2 linked regions of the Desulfatitalea tepidiphila genome follow. The protein of the gene in region 1 binds, or shares a complex with, the protein of each later gene. Links are inferred from orthologs where the notes say so. Each region holds a gene or a part of one and is shown in the gene's direction. Other genes may lie near its edges.

The links. Proteins that work in one complex are often made in the same cells at the same time.
Region 2: the proteins of secA (region 1) and secY are in contact, whole or in part, in a crystal structure (PDB 3DIN), measured with the Thermotoga maritima proteins. The link is inferred for Desulfatitalea tepidiphila from one-to-one orthologs. Residues at the interface, in WP_004082002.1 of Thermotoga maritima: Glu261, Ala262, Arg263, Lys300, Ala301, Arg302, Thr303, Ile304, Ile305, Leu323, Tyr324, Asp325, Pro326, Val329, Ser330, Tyr333, Ile336, Lys340, Phe345, Val349, Glu363, Phe364, Tyr374, Ser375, Gly376, Gly377, Glu393, Ile395, Thr482, Ser483; in WP_004081795.1 of Thermotoga maritima: Glu108, Gly109, Glu110, Glu111, Ala236, Glu237, Arg238, Arg239, Ile240, Thr241, Ile242, Gln243, Tyr244, Ala245, Arg246, Arg247, Val248, Thr249, Gly250, Arg251, Arg252, Val253, Tyr254, Gly256, Ala257, Ser258, Thr259, Tyr260, Leu261, Pro262.

The regions. Positions count from the first base shown.
Region 1 is NZ_BCAG01000003.1:2,023,498-2,028,246, reverse strand. Bases 705-3,856 are described here. They hold secA (preprotein translocase subunit SecA), read left to right. Parts: upstream 705-1,090; coding sequence 1,091-3,622; downstream 3,623-3,856. Other genes in these bases: DFT_RS13675 (metallophosphoesterase family protein), read left to right, coding at 3,632-3,856. In the rest of the region: DFT_RS13685 (M23 family metallopeptidase), read left to right, coding at 1-691; more of DFT_RS13675, read left to right, coding at 3,857-4,090; ATP-dependent Clp protease adapter ClpS, read left to right, coding at 4,440-4,749. UniProt on the Escherichia coli protein: Required for protein export, interacts with the SecYEG preprotein conducting channel.
Region 2 is NZ_BCAG01000003.1:866,080-869,844, forward strand. What follows is about bases 3-2,960. They hold secY (preprotein translocase subunit SecY), read left to right. Parts: upstream 3-805; coding sequence 806-2,116; downstream 2,117-2,960. Other genes in these bases: rpsE (30S ribosomal protein S5), read left to right, coding at 3-167; rpmD (50S ribosomal protein L30), read left to right, coding at 180-365; rplO (50S ribosomal protein L15), read left to right, coding at 365-805; infA (translation initiation factor IF-1), read left to right, coding at 2,183-2,401; rpmJ (50S ribosomal protein L36), read left to right, coding at 2,480-2,593. In the rest of the region: more of rpsE, read left to right, coding at 1-2; more of rpsM, read left to right, coding at 2,961-3,003; rpsK (30S ribosomal protein S11), read left to right, coding at 3,031-3,417; rpsD (30S ribosomal protein S4), read left to right, coding at 3,495-3,765. UniProt on the Escherichia coli protein: The central subunit of the protein translocation channel SecYEG. Consists of two halves formed by TMs 1-5 and 6-10.

The DNA.
Region 1 (4,749 bases):
AGTGAAGTTCGCAGAGGAGATTAACGCCTTAAAAGAGCGCATGGTCGTGCTCGATCAGTTCGAGCAGCAGATACGGTTGCTGGCCGATATCAAACAACCGGGAGATACGGATGGTTTGTTCGGTGTCGGGGGGTCGGCTCCCGAAGATCTGAATCCAGGCATGGAATTGCACGAGACACCAAAACACCTCGTGACGGACATGCATCGCCAGGTCAAACAGTTGGCCAGCGCCTCCGAAAAGAAGGAAAATACACTCACGCGCCTGATCGATCATCTGGAAGAGCAAAAGAATATGATGGCGCATACCCCTGCCATCCGTCCCGCACAGGGATTTATCACCTCGCGCTTCGATTACCGCCAATCCCCGTTTACCGGCCGGCGGGAATTTCACAAGGGCATCGATATCGCCAACCGGCACGGTACCCCGATTGTCGCCACCGGCGATGGTGTGGTCTCGTTTTCAGGGGAAAACGGCGCACTGGGCCAGGTGGTGGTCATCGACCATGGCTACGGCGTGGTCACCCGCTACGCTCATGTCCAAAAAACCTTGAAGAAGCGCGGCGAACGGGTCCGCCGGGGAGACAAGATCGCACTCATGGGTAATACCGGCCGCAGCACCGGCCCCCACCTGCATTACGAGGTGCGGTTGAACGGTGTTCCAGTCAATCCAGAAAAATATATCCTCAATTAACCGTCAAAATCCAATGCCATGAACCTGGTGGCAGCCTCAATGGAGGCAAAAATCGCGTCCCTGCACTCACCTGGCAGAACCGCGGGCCGATCTCATCAACCCCTTTCCAAACAACGCAACCTTGACAGTCTGGTAAAAAGTCCGAAATTCGCGTTTCCCTTCATCCTTGCGAAAGCCGGGATCCCGTATTTTCATTATGCTCTGGATGCCGGCGTTCGCCGGCATGACGCCTCTGCGACTTTTCACGGGTTTATCAACCTAACCCCATCGCAACGAAACAGGTCCGCAAGCGCCGTTTTTCATCTCCTAAAATTGCCTTGAGTATGCCTGGAAAATATTTTAGGTTGGCGTTGTTTTGTTTAAGCCTGGTTCCAAAACAGAGGAAGGACCTACAATCCCATGGTATTGAAACTGCTCACCAGCCTTTTCGGCAGCAAAAATGAGCGTGAAATAAAGCGGCTGCAACCCCTCGTGGACCAGATCAACCAGCTCGAAGCGCGGATGCAGGGGCTGAGCGATGCGGACCTCAAGGCCCAGACCGCAAAATTAAAAACGGCGCTGGAAAACGGTGCATCGCTCGACGACCTGCTTCCTGAGGCGTTTGCCACGGTTCGCGAGGCATCGGTGCGCACCCTGAAGATGCGCCACTTCGACTGCCAGCTGATCGGCGGCATGATCCTGAATATGGGGCGTATCGCCGAGATGAAAACCGGCGAGGGCAAGACCCTGGTGGCCACCTTGCCCGCCTATCTCAATGCCCTGACCGGAAAAGGCGTGCATATCATCACCGTAAACGATTATTTGGCCCGCCGCGACACCGAATGGATGGGGCAGATCTATACCTTCCTGGGTCTCGAGGTCGGCACCATCGTGCACGGCATGGACGACCAGGAGCGCAAGAGAGCCTACGGCGCCGATATCACCTACGGCACCAACAACGAGTTCGGCTTCGACTACCTGCGCGACAACATGAAGTTCGACATCGACACCATCGTCCAGGGCGACCTGCACTATGCCATCGTGGACGAGGTGGACAGCATCCTCATCGACGAGGCCCGGACCCCGCTGATCATCTCCGGTCCGGCCGAAAAGTCGACCCATCTGTACTACCAGGTCAACGGCATCATCCCCAGCCTCAAGGCCGAGCAGCACTACACCAAGGATGAAAAGGCGCGCAGTGTGGCCCTGACCGAGGAGGGCGTGGCCGCCGCCGAACGGCTGCTGCAGGTGGAAAACCTGTATGACCCGCGCAACATCGAGACGCTGCACCATGTCAACCAGGCCCTCAAGGCCCACACCCTTTTCAAACGGGACGTAGACTACATCGTCAAGGAAGGGCAGGTGATCATCGTCGATGAATTCACCGGCCGGCTCATGCCCGGGCGGCGCTACAGCGAGGGGCTGCACCAGGCGCTGGAGGCCAAGGAGGGCGTCCGGATCGAGAACGAAAACCAGACCCTGGCCACCATCACCTTCCAGAACTATTTCCGCATGTACGACAAGCTGGCCGGCATGACCGGTACGGCCGATACCGAAGCCGCGGAATTCAAGAAGATATACAATCTCGAAGTCAATGTCGTGCCGACCAACATGCCCATGATCCGCATCGACAATCCGGACGTAATCTACAAGACCCGCCGCGAGAAGTACGAAGCCGTGCTCGACGAGATCGAGGCCCTGCACACCAAGGGGCAGCCGGTGCTGGTGGGCACCATCTCCATCGATGTCTCCGAACAGATTGCCGAGAAGCTCAAAAAGCGCGGCATCAAGCACGCCGTGCTCAACGCCAAGAACCATGAGGCCGAAGCCGAGATCATCTCCATGGCCGGCCAGAGGGCCGCCGTGACGATCTCCACCAACATGGCCGGCCGCGGCACGGACATCAAGCTGGGCGAAGGGGTCACCGAGCTGGGCGGCCTGCACATCCTCGGCACCGAAAGGCACGAAAGCCGCCGCATCGACAACCAGTTGCGCGGCCGTTCCGGCCGCCAGGGCGATCCCGGCTCGTCGAGGTTTTACCTCTCCCTGGAAGACGACTTGCTGCGCATCTTCGGCGGCCAGCGCATCGGCAGCATCATGGAGCGGCTTGGGCTGCAAGACGGCGAACCCATTGAGCACAACCTGATCAGCCGTGCCATCGAAAACGCCCAGACCAAGGTCGAGGCCCACAACTTCGATATCCGCAAGCACCTGCTGGAATATGACGACGTGATGAACCAGCAGCGCGAGGTTATCTATCGTCAGCGCCGCGAACTGCTCATGGGCAACGACATCAAGGAGACCATCCTGGATACGATCGGCGAACGGGCCGATCAGATCGCCGCGCAATTCGCCGACGAGCGGGCCCTGGCCGAAGATTGGGACTGGCAGGGGATCTCCGACGCGGTCTTCAAACAGTTCAACTACCGCATCAAACCATTCGACGCCGACACCCTCGATGGACTGAACGAGGAGGGCCTGGCCCAGGAGATCTATGATCAGACCGTGGCGGTCCACCAGGCGCGCGAGACCCAATTCGGTACGGACGCCATGCGCCACCTGGAACGGATCGTCATGCTGCAGACCGTGGACAACCTGTGGAAAGATCACTTGCTCAGCATGGATCATCTCAAGGAGGGCATCGGCCTGCGCGGCTACGCCCAGCAAAATCCCCTGCTCGTGTACAAGAAAGAGGGATTCGACATGTTCCAGGCGCTCATCGAGCGCATCAAGGAGGAGACCCTCGGCATCCTGTTCCGCATCCAGTTGGCCGAACCGGCCTCGCTAGAGGAGATGCAGAAAAAGCAGGACCAGGAGCTGGTCTTTTCCGGGGCAGGGGAGTCCGGTCCGCCCAAAAAGAAACCCATCCGGCGGGCCAACGAAAAGGTGGGGCGCAACGATCCCTGCCCGTGCGGCAGCGGCAAGAAGTACAAAAAGTGTTGCGGCCGATAGGACGGTAGCATGATCATCGGGATTATTTCAGATACGCACGGATCCTTGAACCGACCGGCCGCGGAGGCGCTAGCCGGGGTCGATCACATCATCCACGCCGGAGACGTGGGGGCCCCCGATGTCATCACCGCCCTCGAACAGATCGCACCCGTCACCGCCGTGCGCGGCAACACCGACGGCGGCTACCTGGCCAAGAAACTGCCGGCCGTGAACATGGTGACCTTGGCCGGCATCACCTTCTACGTGCTTCACGACATCTTGGTCCTCGATCTCGACCCGGTCGCCGCCGGCGTCCAGGTGGTCGTCAGCGGCCACACCCACCGCGCCGAAATCAGATCCACCGGCGCCGTTCTGTACCTCAACCCCGGATCGGCCAGCCAGTCCAGAAACGGCAACGGGCTGAGCCTTGCCCGCATCGACATCTCCCAAGACGGCCTGAAGCCGGAGATCGTGGACCTGAAGGGATGAAAAATTTGATCGGGCGGGCGTAAAGCCCGCCCCTACAAGGTTTGGATTAGATCCAGATCGTGGCCATTTACGGGCGCAGTAGGTCCGGGGTTTATCCCCGCCCGTTTCCAATCCCAACATCTGTCGGCCTCTATCCCCTGCCAACGCAACACCAAAAAGACACTACTCTCAAGAATCTGACCCTTCGGAGCGATAATCCATACAGACCCCGCGCGCCTGCATCCGGCCCGGTGTTTTTGCAGAGCGTCCGCCCTATCCAGGCTCTTTACAAACTCCGACCCTGATGCTTATAATGATTTTCAAAAAAGCGAGATGAGATGAAAGCATGTATCGATAAAATTTTGATCTCATGAGTGAGTATCTACCCGAAACCATAGGGGATGTTAATGCAAAGACCGAACATGACCTCCGCGAACCGGCCATGTACAAGGTCTTGCTTCACAACGACGATTATACAACCATGGAATTCGTCGTGCAGGTGCTCATGGTGGTGTTTCACAAGTCCATCGAGGACGCGACCCGCATCATGCTCAATGTCCACAAGCAGGGCATTGGCGTATGCGGCCTGTTTACTTACGAGATCGCCGAAACCAAAGTCGATACGGTCGTTCGCATGGCCCGTGACAACGGGCATCCTTTAAAATGCACCATGGAGAAAG
Region 2 (3,765 bases), 1.2 Mb from region 1 along the record:
TAAGGGCTGTGCTCGAAGCGGTGGGTATTCAGAATATTTTGACCAAGTGCATGGGGACCAACAATCCGCATAATGTTGTGAAGGCAACCATTGAAGGGTTGCAACAGCTTCAAAGTGAGGAGCAGGTTGCCGCAAGACGCGGGTTGCAGAAACAGGATTTAAGGTAGGGGATTAAAGACATGTCTGGCAAAATCAATATCACCCTTAAAAAAAGCATGGTCGGCCGACCTGAAAAGCATCGTAAAGTGCTTCGTGGTATGGGGCTCACCAGGATCAACAAAACAGTTCAGCTGGAAAATACGCCGGCGATCCGGGGCATGATTGAAAAAGTGTCGCATCTGGTTACGGCTGAGGAGACAAGATAATGAAGTTGCACGAGTTGAAACCCGCCAAAGGAGCGACCAAAAATCGCAAGCGGAAAGGGAGAGGCGTAGCGTCCGGGCAAGGTAAGACCGCTGGGCGTGGAAACAAAGGCCAGAATGCCCGTTCAGGCGGGGGGGCCAGGCCTGGCTTCGAAGGTGGCCAAATGCCGCTTCATAGAAGACTCCCCAAAAGAGGTTTTACCAACATCTTCAAAAAAGAGATGGCAGTCGTCAATCTGAAAGACCTGGAAGGTTTCGATTCCGGTTCTGTGGTAGATTCTGCCACGCTGGTGCGCAATGGGCTCGTCAAGGGCCGGTGGGATGGTGTCAAGCTTTTGGGGCAGGGAGAGATTCGCGTTCCGCTAACGGTTAAATTGAATGCCATCAGCCGCACCGCAAAAGATAAAATCGAGGCGGCCGGCGGGTCCGTAGAGGTCATCTAAATGGTTGGCAGCGGTTTCGGTAATCTTTTTAAAATTCCTGAGTTGCGGCAGCGAATCTTTTTTACTGCGGCACTGCTATCGGTTTACCGCATCGGTGTCTATGTGCCGACGCCGGGTATCAATGCGGGTGCGCTCAAGGATCTTTTCGCGTCCATGCAAGGGACCATATTCGGGGTATTCAATATGTTTACCGGAGGTGCCTTGGAGCAATTATCCGTATTTGCGCTTGGCATCATGCCCTACATCAGTGCGTCCATCATTTTGCAGCTACTCACGGTGGTCATTCCCCACTTGGAAGAGCTGAAAAAAGAAGGTGAGCAAGGTAGAAAAAAGATTACCCAGTATACCCGTTACGGAACAGTTCTTCTCAGCATTATTCAGGGATTTGGCATCGCCGTGGGGTTGGAAGGGCAGTCATCACCCACCGGTGTTGGGGTCGTATTCGATCCAGGCTGGGACTTCAGATTGATGACCGTGATTACCCTGACAGCCGGAACGGCTTTCATTATGTGGCTGGGAGAGCAAATCACAGAAAGAGGGATTGGAAACGGAATATCTCTGATTATTTTTGCCGGCATCGTGGCCCGCATGCCGGCTGCTATCGGCAATACCTTCAGGTTGGTCCAACAAGAAGAGTTTAACATTTTTGGTCTCATTGTTTTGCTCGTACTGATGATTGCCGTTATCGGATTCATTATTTTTGTCGAGCAGGGACAGCGGCGTATTCCCGTGCAATATGCGAAAAGAGTCGTGGGACGGCGTATGTATGGAGGACAAAGTACCCATTTACCGTTAAAAATTAATTCATCCGGCGTCATCCCCCCGATATTCGCCTCTTCAATTTTGATGTTTCCTGCGACCATTGCCCAGTTTGCCGAGGTGGGGTGGCTCAAGAGCATATCGGACGCCGTTCAACCCGGCGGGATTTATTACAACATCGTATTCGTGGGATTTATCGTATTTTTTTGCTACTTTTACACGGCCGTTACATTCAATCCTGTAGATGTGGCTGATAATATGAAAAAAAATGGCGGGTTCATACCTGGAATCAGGCCTGGGAAACGGACAGCGGATTACATTGATCGCGTCTTGACCCGCATCACATTGGGTGGCGCCATTTATGTCTCTGCAGTGTGTGTGTTGCCGACTGTTTTGATTGCACAATTCAATGTACCGTTCTATTTCGGAGGTACCGCATTACTGATCGTTGTCGGAGTGGCCATCGATACCATCGCTCAAATGGAATCGCATATGCTGACGAGACACTATGAAGGCTTTTTGAAAAAAGGCACCATGCGAGGCCGAAGGTGATCGATACGTGCATAATCGCTACTTGGAATTCTATAGATAGGTAAGTCGGCAACCCAAGGGGGGACCATGGCCAAGGAAGAACCAATAAGGGTAGAAGGTGTTGTGCTGGAGACATTGCCGAATGCAATGTTCAAGGTTGAGCTGGAGAACAAACACCAGGTCCTGGCCCATATCAGTGGAAAAATGCGAATGCATTTTATCAAAATCCTGCCCGGAGACAAGGTGACGGTTGAACTTTCTCCTTATGATCTCACCCGAGGAAGAATTACCTATCGGTCGAAATAGACCATGCATCGACCGATGATGGACATGTAAATGAATATCGCTGGACTTAAAGCGCACTCAACATAGGAGCTAAGAACAATGAAGGTCAGGGCATCAGTAAAAAAGATCTGCAGTAAATGTAAGGTTGTTCGCCGCAAGGGCGTTGTGCGGATCATTTGTGTAAACAAAAGACACAAGCAAAGACAAGGTTAAAAGCCTTATTTGAAGGAGGATTCGCTTTGGCACGAATTGCGGGTGTAGATTTACCGAGACGCAAAAGGGTCGAGATCGCGCTGACCTACATATATGGAATTGGTCGGTCGAGATCGAATCTTATTCTGTCACAACTCAACATTGACCCCAATACGCTTACCGACGATCTCACAGATACAGAGGTCAACGATATCCGTAAGGTGATTGACGGCAACTTCAAAGTTGAAGGCGAGTTGCGGACCGAAGTGTCTATGAATATTAAGCGGCTCATGGATCTGGGGTGTTATCGAGGTTTAAGACACCGACGCGGGTTGCCGGTTAATGGACAACGTACCAGCACAAACGCAAGGACCAGAAAAGGGCCCAAACGCTCGGCGGTCAAGAAAAAGGGCGCGGCAAAGAAGAAGTAGCACGCTAACCGTTAAGGGATGTAACAGATGCCAAGAAAAACCCGTACAAAGAAAAAAGAGAAAAAAAATATCGCCAATGGTGTGGTGCATATTCAATCCACCTTCAATAACACCATTATTACCATTACGGATGCGACCGGTAATGTCGTTTCATGGTCGAGCTCCGGCGTTATGGGGTTCAAGGGCTCCCGAAAAAGCACGCCCTTTGCTGCCCAGGTGACTGCGGAAGATGCAGCCAAAAAGGCAATGGAACACGGCATGAGAAATGTTGAAGTCTACGTCAAAGGCCCAGGAGCAGGCCGCGAATCCGCGCTGAGGGCGTTGCAGGCTGCGGGTTTCACCGTTACGATGATCAGGGATGTGACCCCCATTCCGCACAATGGTTGCCGCCCTCCGAAACGTAGAAGGGTATAATTACACCAAGTTGAGATTTGGTCTGAAAATCATTTAGAAAAACACCAAATCCGCTCCATTGCTATAAGGAGGCAATATTGGCACGATATACTGGTTCGGTATGTAGAATATGCCGAAGGGAAAATTTAAAGCTGTTCCTGAAAGGTGATCGTTGTTACTCAGATAAATGTGCGTTCGACAGGCGCAGTTATGCCCCGGGAGAACAGGGACAACGTCGTCGTGGGAAAATATCCGACTATGGCGTTCAGCTGCGAGAGAAGCAAAAGGTCAAACGGATGTATGGCCTTTCCGAGAAGCAGTTTCATTTGAGTTTCGTCGAAGCAGATCGTCAAAAAGGGATTACGGGTA